DNA from 2 places in the Furfurilactobacillus curtus genome. Region 2 is predicted to be linked to the other one. Evidence: predicted binding sites of a transcription regulator. Region 2 holds the regulator's gene; the other holds the start of a gene.
What was found. Region 2 encodes CtsR, which represses protease genes until heat stress. Its sites were predicted from a motif close to TTGGTCAAAAAAGGTCAAANA; they were not measured.
Positions count from the first base shown of each region.

Region 1 (7,205 bases), 1.7 Mb from region 2:
CCCGTTCAGCAACTTTGATTTTAACCATTGTCGCGCCACACCGTTCACACGGTTGTCCTACGTGACCATAGGCGTGTAATTGATTCTGAAATTCGCCAGCGTGACCCAGAGCACTATACGTAAAGACCGTTGTGCCATGAGCTTTGATCGCTCGATCCAACTCCAAAAAAATGTTCTCACGAAGCGCAGCAATTTGCTCTTTACTCAACGTATTAGCAGGTTGCTCGGGATGAATTTTTGTTAACCAAAGAACTTCATCACAATAGATATTTCCAAGACCCGCCACGTTATTTTGATCTAATAGCCATGTCTTAATTGCCTTACGACTCTTGGCCATTCTATCAACTAAGTAAGCTACCGTTAAGGTGTCCGCTGTCGGTTCCGGACCCAACGATTTTAAACCGCCAACTTGGTTCTCTTGACCCGTATCCACTACGACCATTCGACCAAACTTTCGCGTATCGTTGTACCATAGCTCATTGCCATGATCAAAGTGAAAGATAACGTGGGTGTGCTTATCCACCGGTGTATTTGCCGGTGCACCGAAGAACTTACCTTCCATCCGCAAATGAGAAACCATCGTTAGCCCACCCGAGAATCGAAATAGTAGATACTTTCCTCGTCGATCAATCGCCGTAATTTTACGACCGATCAACAATTTTTTGAAGGCTATTTCACCGTTTAAAATCATTTTTGGATAAAACACATCAATGCCAGTGACGATTTGTCCAACGACCATGTTAGTTAGGCCTCGACGAATCGTTTCAACTTCTGGTAATTCAGGCATCTCAACCCTCCTTAATTAACAACAATTGCCAAGATCACTTTGCTTCGTACCATGAGGCGCCATGAGCACTTTCAACCTTTAATGGAATGTCCAATTTCACCGCCGAATCCATCACTTTTGGTACCAATTGCGTTAATGTTTCAATTTCTGATTTAGGTGCTTCGAACACGAGTTCATCGTGAATCTGTAACAACATCGTTGCTTTTAAGCCAGCCTGTTCTAGGGCCGCCTCCATCTTGATCATTGCAATTTTGATAATGTCAGCAGCTGAACCTTGGATTGGAGTGTTCATTGCCGTTCGCGCCGCAAACGAACGTCGATTGAAGTTTTTCGAATTAATATCTGGTAAATACCGACGTCGGTGCGTAATAGTTTCTACGTAACCATCAGTCTTCGCTTTAGCGACAATTTCTTCTGTATAATTTTTAACGCCTGGATATTCTCTAAAATACGTGTCAATGAACTGTTTGGCTTGAGGGCGAGAAATACCTAAATTTTGTGAGAGCCCATAATCACTGATACCATAGACAATCCCAAAATTTGTTGCTTTCGCTTGACGCCGCATCAGTGGCGTCACCTCGTCCTCAGCACTAAGCCCAAAAATTCGTCGAGCCGTGGCCGCATGAATGTCCTCATCTTCAACGAATGCTTCCTGCAAATTATGGTCGCCAGTAATATGTGCCAAGACTCGAAGCTCTACTTGAGAATAGTCTGATGAAAAGATTTCCCAATCTGGATGGCTAGGAACAAAGGCCTTACGAATTTCGCGACCTTGTTGGGTCTGAATGGGAATATTTTGTAAATTAGGATCAACAGATGATAGTCGCCCAGTCTGAGTTAATGTTTGCAGGTAGCGCGTGTGGATTTTGTGATCACGGCTGTGAACAACCTTTAACAACCCTTCAATGTATGTTGACTGCAACTTAGCCAGACCACGATAACTCAAAATATTCTCGACAATTGGTGCCTGACTAGCAAGTTGCTCTAACACATCCACAGAGGTTGAATATCCCGTTTTCGTTTTCTTAATAACAGGTAATTTCATTTTTTCAAATAAAATTGTTCCTAGTTGTTTTGTGGAATTAATGTTAAACGTCTCACCGGCTTCGTTATAGATTGTTTGTTCAAGCGTTCCCAATTGTTCCTTAAACTTCTCGCGCATGTCAGTCAATTGCGTTGTATCAACCGTAATGCCAGCCAGTTCCATCCGAGCTAAGACAAAGGTCAGCGGCAATTCAATGTCACGGTATAAATCGGCTTGTTCATGTTCATCTAACTGAGTAAAGAGCCGGTCATGAAGTTCCTGTATTGCCAGAGCTTTACGAGCTAAATGATCAAAAAAGAGTTGATCATCATCGGGAATGCTTCGCTTTGCTCCTTTGCCGTACACCACTTCATCTGATTCAACAGCATCGTATCCATGCTGTTGAGCCAAACTCCCTAAATCGTTTGAATTGTCATTTGTATCCAACAAATAAGAAACCAGTAATAAATCAAAATCGACCCCGTCTAAAGGTGTACCTAAGCGGTGCAAACCAACATATTGCGCTTTAGCGTTGAAGACATTCTTTTTCACCTGATCACTGGCCAATAATTGTTTAACCGGTTTTGTTTGCAATAAATCGACTTCTCGACTGACCAGTGTTTGCTGTCCGTCGGTCATGACAAACCCAGAAAAGGCACTAAGGTGATAGTTTTCATCCGGCATTTCCAGAATGAAACTGATTTCCTTTGTGAATTGAGTTACCAAATCGACATTTTGCGCCGTTAGTACCGTCCATTTAACCGGCACTAGTTGATTTTGATTCATACCAGCTTGATCAAAATCCAATTCTAGACTGGTATTACGCAATTGTTTGAGAAAGTTATTAAAATCCATCGACTGATAGAATGGGACTAACTTATCTAAATCGGGGCCGCGATAATCTAAGTCAGCCAAATGCACTGCCAGCGGTGCGTCCGTTCGAATTGTCGCCAAATCCTTACTGAGGACAGCTTGTTGATGGTCTTCGATGAGATGATCTTTCATTTTACTTGGTTTTAACTCATCTAAATGGTCATAAACCCCTTCGACACTGTCAAATTGCGTTAATAATTTGATGGCCGTTTTTTCACCAACTTTTGTCACGCCTGGATAATTGTCGGAAGTATCGCCGGTCAAACCTTTCATATCAATAATCTGTTCCGGCGATAGACCATACTTTTCCTGAACGTGCGCCGGCGTATAATATTCAATCTCGCTGACCCCTTTTTGAGTGATTGCAACGGTGGTCTGATCGGTTGCCAGCTGCGTCAGGTCGCGGTCTCCGGTCACAATAATGACTTGATAGCCCGCCTCTTCCCCTTCATGAGCTAAGGTGCCAATAATGTCATCCGCCTCCCAATTACTTAACTCGTAACTTTTAATTCCATAGGCGGACAGTAAATCTCGCAAATATGGCATTTGTTCAGATAATTCCGGTGGTGTTTTGGAGCGTCCCCCTTTGTAGTCACCAAATTTTTCCGTACGAAAAGTCGTTTTGCCAGCATCAAAAGCAACCAAGGCCTTATCCGGATGAACGGCCTTGATAACAACATCTAGCATCGTTTTGAATGCATAGATTGCGTTGGTATGTAAGCCATCGTGATTCGTAAAGCGATCTAGCTGTTGATGGAGCGCAAAAAAAGCGCGAAACGCGACGCTATTGCCATCAATTAATAATAAACGCGGCTGTTTTGATAATTCAATTTGTTCACTCATTGGCCGTCTCTTTCTTTTCCAAGATCAACATCGTTAAATGCTTGTATTATCAGTAGTTTACCAAATTTTGGCTTTGCTTTCCATTGGCACATTTTCCGCCAAATTTTAGATCAGCTTAACCGAATTAGTGAGAAATGTTTTCAATGATTAATCTAATGTGGCTTAAATGGGTCATATCGTGTTCTTGGCGTATTACTGACGTTGAATTAAACCCCAAGTTGTCGATGCATGACAAAAATCTGAACAAAGCCAGCTGCTTGACCAAGACCTTTGCCCACCGGCAGCATTCGACAAAAAAGCGAGGATCAATTGATCCTCGCTAAAACATCAAGATGCAACAGATGAGCTAGTTTCGATTACCGCCACTAAAACCAAAGATCTGAAGTACATAAATGAAAATATTAATAAAGTCTAGATATAACTGGAAGGCACCTTGAATTGCCAAGCCCCCTAGCGCCACCTGGTTACCATATTGTTCATAAATTCGCCGCATACGTTGTGTATCCCAGGCCGTCAAAACGACAAAGATCCCAACAATCACAAAGCTAAAGACGTAGCTAATCACTGATGAATGAAGGAACATATTGATCAAGCTGACCACGATAACGCCGAACAGCGCAAAGATCATCTGCGTGCCAATTCGACTCAGGTCACGATGCGTCGTCATTCCATAAACTGCCATGCCACCGAAAATTGCTGCGGAAGCAAAGAAGGCGGAAAAAATTGTGGCGCTCGTGTAAGCCAAGAAAATCGTGGATAGCATCAGGCCATTAATCGCTGCAAAACCAAGTAGCATCGTTAATCCAGCACTGGCACTCCGTTTGGCTTGAAATGAGCCACCTATGACTAATCCAAATTCAGCGATAATTAGAACCCACATAAACCAAGAATTAGCAGCTAGAAAGCCAAAATATTGTTTCTGGTAAACCACCCCTGCAAGAATTGCAACAACGGCGGAAATTAAGACTGCCAAGCCCATGTAGCCAAAGACACGGCTCATAAAAGCGCTTAAACCAGAAGCTTGGACATTCACCTCACGACGAGGTTGTTGATATTCATTATTGTTCACAACTGATCCCTCATTTCTCTCAAAGCATTCCGTTAGTCTGACAAATGTTGACTAACCTTATTTACAAAGTATTTTAACAGAATTAAGTTAACAAGCAAGTCTTTTGCTATTAGAAAAAAATTCTTTAGATAAGCTACAACATTAGCTTATCAAATGAAGCGGTCTAGTTTTTTTTCGAAAACTCGACTAAAATGAGCCAGATATCGATAAATCAAATTCAAGATTGCGAGGTAATTATGATTCAATCTGACAGTCCACAAAAAGTGAATTCGCGCCCTAGCCTTTTTTTGACCATCTTACTAGGGACACTATCAGCTTTTGGGCCTTTATCATTAGATATGTATCTACCCGCTTTGCCGGATATCCAGTTGAGCTTACATACTTCGGCCACGGCCGTTCAAGCCAGTATCAGTGCCTGCCTGATTGGGATGGCAATTGGACAGCTTTTTATTGGTCCATGGAGCGATCGCGTTGGCCGACGTCAACCCTTGATGGTCGGACTAGCCGTTTTCACATTATCCTCATTCGCACTAATTTTCATTCACAATATTGGGTTATTTCTAATTGTGCGAATTGTTCAAGGGCTTGCCGGTTCAGCCGGTCAAGTCTTATCTCGTGCCATTGCCCGTGATTTATTTGATGGTGTCAAACTAACTCGCTTTTACGCAACGTTAATGACAATTAATGGCGTGTTTCCCGTCATTGCACCAATCCTAGGTGCTGCCCTTGTCAGTTTGTTCCCGTGGCAATCAGTGTTCGTTACATTAACCATCATTGGTGTCATTCTGGTGGTAACGAGTCTGTTTGGCTTACCAGAGACTAGCCAAGTTACGCATAACCAGCTTGAACCATTGAACTTTAAAGCAGTGTTTAAAAACCGTCTTTTCATGTTGAATGCAAGCCTCCTGGCCTTGGTTAACGGGGCATTATTCACTTATATTGCCGCTTCTTCCTTCATTTTTCAAAAAGATTTTCACTTAAGTACAACTTCATTCAGTCTCATTTACGCTTTTAATGGACTGGGTATCGCCTTAGGTGCTCAGCTCATGGGTCGGCTGACAGGTAAAACATCTGATCGAAATTTAACGCGCTGGGGATTTCTGATTCCGATCGCCAGCAGTGGCTTGATGTTGTTAAACGCGCTAACGGTCAATAACTTCTGGCTCTTTACGACTGCGCTTTGGATCGTGGTTGTCTCCATCGGTTTCAATAACGGCATAACGACTGCGATTGCTATGGCTAGTACCTCCACTAATATTGGGACAGCATCGGCGGTCTTGGGCACCTTTTCGGAATTAGTCGGCGGTCTAGCTTCTCCCGTCGTCGGGTTATTCGGTTCGACAAGTTCAATTCCGATGATCAGTTTAATTATCATTTTTGAGATCATCGGGTTAATTTTACTTGGTCTCACCTCTGTGACCACCACTAATTAAATTCCAGTCGCAAAAATGGCGAGCTAACTCAAATTGAGTTAGCTCGCCATTTTTGTCTCATCAAGTGAATCATCCGCAATTGTTCATGTTTGCGCTTAACCGTTCGTTAAACTGGAATTACTTAACAGTGTTTCATATTCGCGTTCGTATTTTTGAACATCGCCGGCACCCATAAAGATGACGACAGCGTCATGATAATCTAATAGAGGCGATAGATTTTCCAAAGTTAACACATCGCCGCCTTTGACAATCTTCGCACCTAAATCAGCACTAGAAACAGTTCCTGTCTTTTCACGAGCTGAACCAAAGATATTCGTCAAGTAGACTTTGTCGGCCAAATTCAAACTTTTAGCAAAATCATCCATCAACGCAATTGTTCGCGTAAATGTGTGCGGCTGGAATACCGCAATTAATTGCTTATCTGGATATTTTTGACGAGCAGCATCAATCGTCGCTTTAATTTCAGATGGATGATGAGCATAGTCATCAATGATGGTCATATCTGCCACTGACCGTTCCGCAAACCGCCGTTTAACTCCTTTAAATGAAAGCAGTTCTTTACGCAAATCAGTCATATCAACTTTTTCAAAATGTGCCACTGCAATGACAGCTAGGCTATTAAGCACATTGTGTTCGCCATACAATGGAATTTCAAAGTTACCAATCAACTCATCATGTAAGTAGACATCAAAATTAGACCCTTTTGTAGTCCGTTTGACATTACGCGCTTGAATATCGTCTCGATCCTTCGTGCCATAATAGTAGATTGGCACATTGGCCTTCAACTGTCGTAAATGTTCATCATCACCCCAGGCAAAAATTGCTTTACCTACTTGACTAGCAAACGTCTGGAAGGCATCTGCGACATCATCAATCCCGGTATAATAATCTGGATGATCGAAATCAATATTTGTCATAATGGCATAATCTGGATGATACGCTAAAAAGTGACGCCGATATTCGTCAGCTTCAAACACAAAGAAGCGGGAATTTGGCGTGCCTTTACCAGTGCCATCCCCAATTAAATAACTCGTTGGTGCAATACCGCTTAATACGTGAGCGAGTAACCCGGTTGTACTGGTCTTACCATGAGCACCGGCCACACCAATGCTCGTATACCCCCGCATCAGTTGACCCAGAAACTCATGGTAACGAATAACTGGTAACCCTAATTTT
Region 1 covers NZ_BAAHXU010000001.1:233,451-240,655, reverse strand. Annotated here, with positions in the region: gene mutM (DNA-formamidopyrimidine glycosylase) at 1-787, opposite strand, end outside; gene polA (DNA polymerase I) at 822-3,527, opposite strand; gene ACYQ0Y_RS01335 (Bax inhibitor-1/YccA family protein) at 3,874-4,596, opposite strand; gene ACYQ0Y_RS01330 (multidrug effflux MFS transporter) at 4,833-6,029, shown strand; gene murC (UDP-N-acetylmuramate--L-alanine ligase) at 6,125-7,205, opposite strand, start outside.
Region 1: ACYQ0Y_RS01335 (Bax inhibitor-1/YccA family protein) is a predicted target of CtsR. The motif match lies at 4,631-4,651, and genes of this name have one in related genera.

Region 2 (7,205 bases):
AACGGACAATAGATCGCCTCGGCCATTTTTATTCACAGTGATATACGTTGATAAATATACGCCGTCAAGATGATTCTGTCAATGAGTTTGCATCCGTCGCTGCACGGTTTTTACTGTCGCCGCTAAGCAACCAAAATCATACATTCGTTTCATCAGCAACACCAAATAGAATCAATTTAAGTAACACTTGAATGCGTTCACGGTCGCTAAGGCCCGGTCCACCTAGTTGATGAAATTCCGCAAACAACGGCGCCAAACTCGTCATATAAAAATTTGCCGCAGTCATTGGATCTAGTCCCGACTTTAATGTCAGTTTATCTGAACTAAAAAAACGAACCAGTGGCTGCACGTAATCTTGACTAAAGATTCGTCCTAATTTCCCTTGATTTTCTGGCTTTAAATATTGGAAGCTACCATGAATCAGGCTAAAGGCATCACGGGGATGAATTGCAATCATAGCTTGAGACAAATCAGTCAATACCGTTAGACCATCGCCATCGCCGTCGTCAATAATTGCATTCATCCGCCCTGCCAATTCACGGCCAACTTCGCTGATTACTTCAATAAAGATAAGTTCCTTATCTGCAAAATGATGATAAAGGGCTGGTTGAGTTAACCCAACTGCGTTAGCAATATCACGCGTTGATGTTTCTGCATATCCTTTGTTCAAAAATAAGGTCCGAGCCGCGTCCAATATGCCTCGGCGCGTGTGGGCCAGTTGCTCCTCTCGACTCATAGGTACCTTCCTCACTCGCATAACTATTTACTCCAAGTTTGCCGGTTAACAGCCCAAAATGCAATTCACAAGGTTAACTTTCTGGATAAATCTTAACGATTTGCATTCATGTACCTAACAGACTAATGAGCTGTACTCAAAAAGAGCGCGGGGCATAAGTCGGTAAGTGACGAACACTAAGGGCGAACCGCCAATGATGATGGTTTTATTCATCGTTTGCCGTTCGCTTTTAGGCGGAGTCACTTGACTTATGTCCCGCATTTTGGCGATTTAGAATTAGAAATGAAATTTAGATTTTAGTTTTGTCCGAGATTCTTAAGCCTTTACTTCGGTTATGACTTGGCACTAACGGTTGTCTTTGCAGCTGGAACCGTTTTTGTTGTAATCGTTATCTTGCCAGATTTAGCGCCAACAGTCACCGCGTCGGTCGTCTTGATTTGACCAGCGATCAGTGCTTCGCTAAGGCGATCCTCAACCTGGGTCTGTAAGGCCCGGCGAATTGGCCGTGCACCGTACTCTGGATCAAACCCAGCTTCAGCCACCACATCAATCGCAGCTGGTGTAATTTTGACCTTGATTCCTTGGTCAGCCACCCGCTTCAAGACGATACCCGCCATTAACTTTACGATTTCGTGCAGTTCTGGCTTGGTCAAGGAGTGGAAAATAACCGTTTCATCAATTCGATTTAAGAATTCTGGACGGAACGTAAGTCGCAATGCCTGACGAATTTTATCGGACATTGCTTGGTAGTTGTCCGTTGCACTGGTTGCGCCGAATCCGACTTCTTTATCGTCTCGAACGGCAGTCGCACCCAAATTCGAGGTCATGATCAAAATTGTATTACGAAAATCAACCTTGCGTCCCTTCGAATCCGTTAAGAACCCATCATCCAATACTTGCAATAACAAGTTAAAAACATCGGTATCTGCTTTTTCGGCTTCATCCAAAAGTACCACTGAATAAGGTTTATTTCGAACCTGTTCAGTTAATTGACCCCCTTCGTCGTAACCGACATACCCAGGGGCTGCCCCGATCAACCGGCTAGAACTAAAGCGCTCTTGATATTCTGACATGTCAACCCGAATCATATTATCCTCTGAACCAAACATTGCCTCAGCCAAGGCTTTTGCCAGCTCAGTTTTTCCGACACCGGTAGGTCCAAGAAACATAAACGATCCAATTGGACGATTTGGATCTTTCAATCCAGATCGAGCACGACGAATCGCTCGTGCAACCGCAGAAATGGCTTCGTCTTGACCGACGACTCGTTCATGCAAAACTTTCTCTAGATTGAGTAGTCGTGACTCTTCATCTTTTCGAAGTTGCGTCAACGGTACGCCAGTCCATTCTGAAACAACTTCTGCGACATCTTCTTCAGTCACTTGCAGCTCGTAATGTGGCTGACCACTGAGCTTTTCATTGTCTTGTTCATCCAAGAGCTTATCAACACGCTTTCGCATTGCCATCTCTTTTTCACGAATCGCCGCAGCACCTTCAAAATCCTGATTCTCAATCGCAGCTTCTTTTTGTTGCTGTAAGTCGGTTAACTTATCTTCTTGTTTAGCTAATTTCGTCTTGTGACCAGCAGCGTCAATGCGTACTTTGGCACCCGCTTCGTCCATCAAATCGATCGCTTTATCAGGCAGAAAACGCTCCGTAATATACCGAGCTGATAGTTTAACTGCCGCATTGACAGCATCATCAGTAATCTCAACTTGATGATGTTCTTCATAACGTGGTTTCAACCCGGTTAAGATTTCCACCGCTTCAGCTTCTGTCGGTTCATCAACTTGAACCGTCGCAAATCGACGTTCCAACGCGGCATCAGATTCAATATACTTTTGATATTCACTTAAAGTCGTGGCGCCAATTGTTTGTAGCTCACCACGAGCCAAGGCGGGCTTCAAGATGTTAGAAGCGTCAATCGCACCTTCAGCACCGCCGGCCCCAATTAGTGTGTGTAACTCATCAATGAATAAGATCACATGTCCGTCATTGTAAATTTCTTCAATAACTTTCTTTAGTCGATCTTCAAATTCGCCTCGATACTTAGTGCCGGCGACCAATGAGCCCATGTCGAGCATCATCAAACGTTTGTCGCTTAAGTCTTCTGGTACGTCACCAGCGACAATCTTTTGCGCTAATCCTTCAGCAATCGCTGTCTTCCCAACCCCAGGCTCCCCAATTAAAACGGGGTTGTTTTTGGTTCGACGGCTCAAAATTTGAATGACCCGTTTAACTTCTTTACTACGACCAACAACTGGATCCATCTGATTATCCGCAGCCAAAGCCGTTAAATCACGTGCTAACGAATCTAGTGTTGGTGTCCCTTCTGCTTGCTGCTTATTGTTAGCAGCCTTGTTCATTTGTTGCCGGCGTCGTGGTGAGTCAGTAATTCCTAGCTTTCGCAGAATCACTTTGCGCGCTTGGGCTAAGTCAAGATTTAGTGTGACTAAGATACGCGAAGATAAAATACTTTCATCGGAAAGTAGTGCCAATAATAGGTGCTCGGTCCCAATCTTAGTCGCACCCAGTCGTTTTGCTTCATCACCAGCAATCGTGAGGATTTCCTTCGCCTTTGGTGAATAAGGAAGATAGGTTTCTTTGTCAACATTGGTTAACGTACCATAGCCGGTGAAACGTTCGATTTCTTCACGAACGTCCTCTTCAGTAATATTGAACTGTTGTAAAACTTTACTAGCGATCCCATTTTGTTCGATGGTTAAAGCAAGGAGCAAATGCTCAGTGCCAACCGCCTGGTGTTTAAAATACTTTGCCTGTTCTTGCGCCAAAACAAGTACGTCTTTGGCACTCGGGGTAAATAAATTATCCATTTGCTGTCCTGCCTTTCATTAACGCTCAGTCTTCAAACCGTAAACGATTCAGCACACCAATCAGGATGCGGGCACGCAGCGTATTTTCCACCTCATGGTCAGCCACGGCCAAGGTGTCTTTATCAATTGCCGCTAAAATAATATTGGCCTCGCGTTCCTTGAGTACACCGTCGTTGAATAATGAATTAATAATCGCGTAGGCGTCATGTTGATTAATGGCATCGCCCACGACATCGCTAAGCAGACTGTCAAGCACATCCGTATCTGCCAATAAATTAACTTTTTCGATCCGGATATAGCCGCCGCCGCCTCGCTTACTCTCTACGATGTAGCCATTCTGGATGGTGAAGCGGGTTTTGATCACGTAATTGATTTGCGAAGGAACGACATTAAATTGGTCGGCAATGTCAGAGCGGCGAATTTCCACCTGTTCTTCATCAGCCAAGATGCCCTTCAAATATTTCTCAATCACATCCGAAATGTTAGTTGGTCCTTCCATGATTGCTCACCCCAGTCTTTGACTAATATTGACTATATTATACGAACCCTGACTAAATTTGCAATCATAAAGGATTCAAAGGCTTCGGTAAGGTCTAAATAAACAAAATGCTAGTGCCACACGCAGAAGAAGATCATAAGCGAGCGCAAACGCAGGACATGAGTCAAAACCCATGTCCCGCGATTTGGCTTTTTAGCTTTGGCAATGAATTTTGTCTTCGTTTCAACCTTGCCCTTGCTGATCTTCACAAGCAAAACAGCTTCGTCATACGAGGCCCAGTATGGTAACAAAAATAATCATGGCTGCCATTGTTGCTGGTCAAGCGCCATTTGCCAAAAATTGAGTTCAAAGTACGTGCTCCGCGCAAAAGCGGCCATCATTTGTGCGCGTTCTGCCTGATCTGTTGCTGCCGCAACTTGGTCGGTTAATTCAATTTGAGTCGCCACAGCATCTGTGTAATCGGCTGCCTGATAACTATCTAACCAGGCCTGATAGACAGGCACCGGCGAGCTCACCCCTTGTAAGGCAGCACCAATATCCGCATACAGCCAAGCACATGGTAGTAGACCGGCGATGGCGGCGGCTGGCCCCGCTTGTGAGAGCGTCCGGTACATGTGCGACGTATAAGCATAGGTTGTTGGTGCCATCGGCGTCTGTCTCACATCGGCTGGCGTAATCGCTAATGGTTTAAAAAAAGTCGTTTGGGTTGTGATTTCGCCAGCGCGCAGGCCGTTTGCCAAATCTGTTAAAAGTTGTTTAACTTGTTTGTTTTCAGCCGCTTGCGCCGTTAAATCATGTACGCGTGCAAAGTCACGCAAATAGTGATGATCTTGAATAAGGTAATAACGAAAGGTTGCTTCAGGCAAGGTACCATCACGCAGTTGCTGAATGAATGGATGTTGAATGCTAGATTGCCAAAGTAACCGATTAGCTTGATATGCGGTCTGACTGAAAGACATGATAAAACTCCTTTACTGGGGAAAGCGCCATGTGTCTCAATCAGTATAGCTGATAAAACCCATGCCTTCATAAAGAAAGCACGGGTTTTACATAATCGATACTGGCTCTTTACAAACTGATCAAAACGTTAGCAAGTTCGCTTTGAGTCCGAGTAACAACGGGAAATCATGAATGGCCGACTTTCGCCCGACCATGATTTTGGGTTGGCCGCTCTTCAATGATGGCGAACGTATTTTGTCAGTGCACTACCGAAGTCTGATTAGTCAAATGAAACGACATTATCCGCCGTTCCTGTTTCGATTAACTGACGATTGTTATTTAAAGCAAATTGGACCATGTTACGAACCGCTGTCTTCGTATAGAACGCAATGTGTGGACTCACTAGGACATTGTCCCGTGACATCAAACGCTTTAGTCGGTCGTCTGGGATCGCATCAAACTGACCAAAATCGGCGTTGAAGATGCCAACTTCGCCCTCGTAAACATCCAAGGCTGCGCCACCGACTTTGCCAGAATCCAAAGCGGCAATTAAGTCATCGGTATCTAACAGATCACCTCGAGCTGGATTCAAGATGATCACACCATCCTTCATCTTACTGAAGGCCGCTGCATTTAACATGTGGTAGTTTTCTTTCGTGGCTGGTGCATGCAAAGAAATAACGTCAGCCTGCGCATATAATTCATCTAACGTGTCAACGTACATGCCCGTTTTTTCTAATTCAGGATTTTTGAAAACGTCATAAGCCACAACTTTAGCACCGAAACCTTGATAAATTTGAATGGCTGCTCGGCCAATTCGTCCAGTTGCGATGACCCCGACAGTCAATGTATTCAACTCAGTGGCAATATCTGGCGCCCAGCGTAAATCACCCTTTGCCTGCCGACGTTCGAATTGCTTCGTATGACGTAATAACCGCATTAATTCGGTGACGGTAAACTCCGCAATTGCTGCTGGAGAATAAGCCGGAACGTTGGTGACACGCAATCCAGTCCGTTTAACCGCTTCCGCATCAACATTATCCACCCCGACATTACGCAAAGACATATTTTTGACACCCAGCTCTGCTAAACGATCAATAACAGTCGCCGTATATGGTTTTTGTTGATAAACGACCGCCCCATCAAAACCGGCAGCTTGATCCACAGTGTCTTCAGTTAACAACTCACCAGTTGCTTTAACTTCAATTCCTTGGCTTTGCGCCCATTCATCCACATATGGCCGCTCGTCATCACGAATTCCGTAAGCAATAATTTTCATGTTAAAAACCTCCATTTGATTTCGGTAACAAACTGATTATACCACGCTTGAGTACGGTTCCATATGTTGCTAGGTCATCGATTGAATTATCTCGAATCAACTCGTTTAGTTCATCAATTTGGCTTTTTATAGCCTAGCGTTAACATCACCACTGCTAAGATGATTAAACTACCCCCTAGGCCATCAGCCCACGAAAATGGAATATGTAGCACTGTAATTGAGATTACTGTAGCTGCCAGGGGTTCAAAGGCATCTAAAAGGCTAGCCGTGGTGGGCGAGACATACTGCAAACTAACGGAATACATCACAAATGCAATTAAAGTTCCAAATAAGACAACCAGACCGATAGCAAGAAGCGTACGTCCAGTTAACGGCGGTACACCAACCCATGCCGGTTGAATGGCATTCATTGCCATCCCACCAATTAAAAGTCCCCAGCCATTGACATTGACGGCTCCGAAGTGCGGCAATAGTGGTCGTGGCAGCAATGTACTGGTCGCCACGGCAATTGCTGACATTAGGCCCCAAAATAACAATCCTGGGGAGACGGCCAAGTGATCGATTCGGCCGTGAGTGACAACAAAAAAAGCACCAGTCAGTGCTAATAACATCCCAATACTTTCCGCACGAGATGGAATTACATGATGAAAAATCAGGTAATAGCCGGCAATGACTAATGGGCCGAGAAATTGCAAAATGGTCGCCAGAGCGGCATTCCCATATTGAATTGCCAAAAAATAGAAAAATTGAATGGGAATGAGGCCGACTAAAGCAAAAACAATCTGCTGAAGAGCGGTCCTTCGATGGCGCCACACCGCTAATGGTTGACCACCAGAGAGGACACTGTAAATCAACAAGATTCCGCCTGCCAGCATCATTCTGATGGTGGTTAGCCACGCTGGTGTCACGGGATGGTCT
Region 2 covers NZ_BAAHXU010000001.1:1,947,534-1,954,738, reverse strand. Annotated here, with positions in the region: gene ACYQ0Y_RS09135 (TetR/AcrR family transcriptional regulator) at 137-736, opposite strand; gene ACYQ0Y_RS09130 (ATP-dependent Clp protease ATP-binding subunit) at 1,069-3,570, opposite strand; gene ACYQ0Y_RS09125 (CtsR family transcriptional regulator) at 3,596-4,069, opposite strand; gene tenA (thiaminase II) at 4,366-5,028, opposite strand; gene ACYQ0Y_RS09115 (D-2-hydroxyacid dehydrogenase) at 5,289-6,287, opposite strand; gene ACYQ0Y_RS09110 (DMT family transporter) at 6,401-7,205, opposite strand, start outside.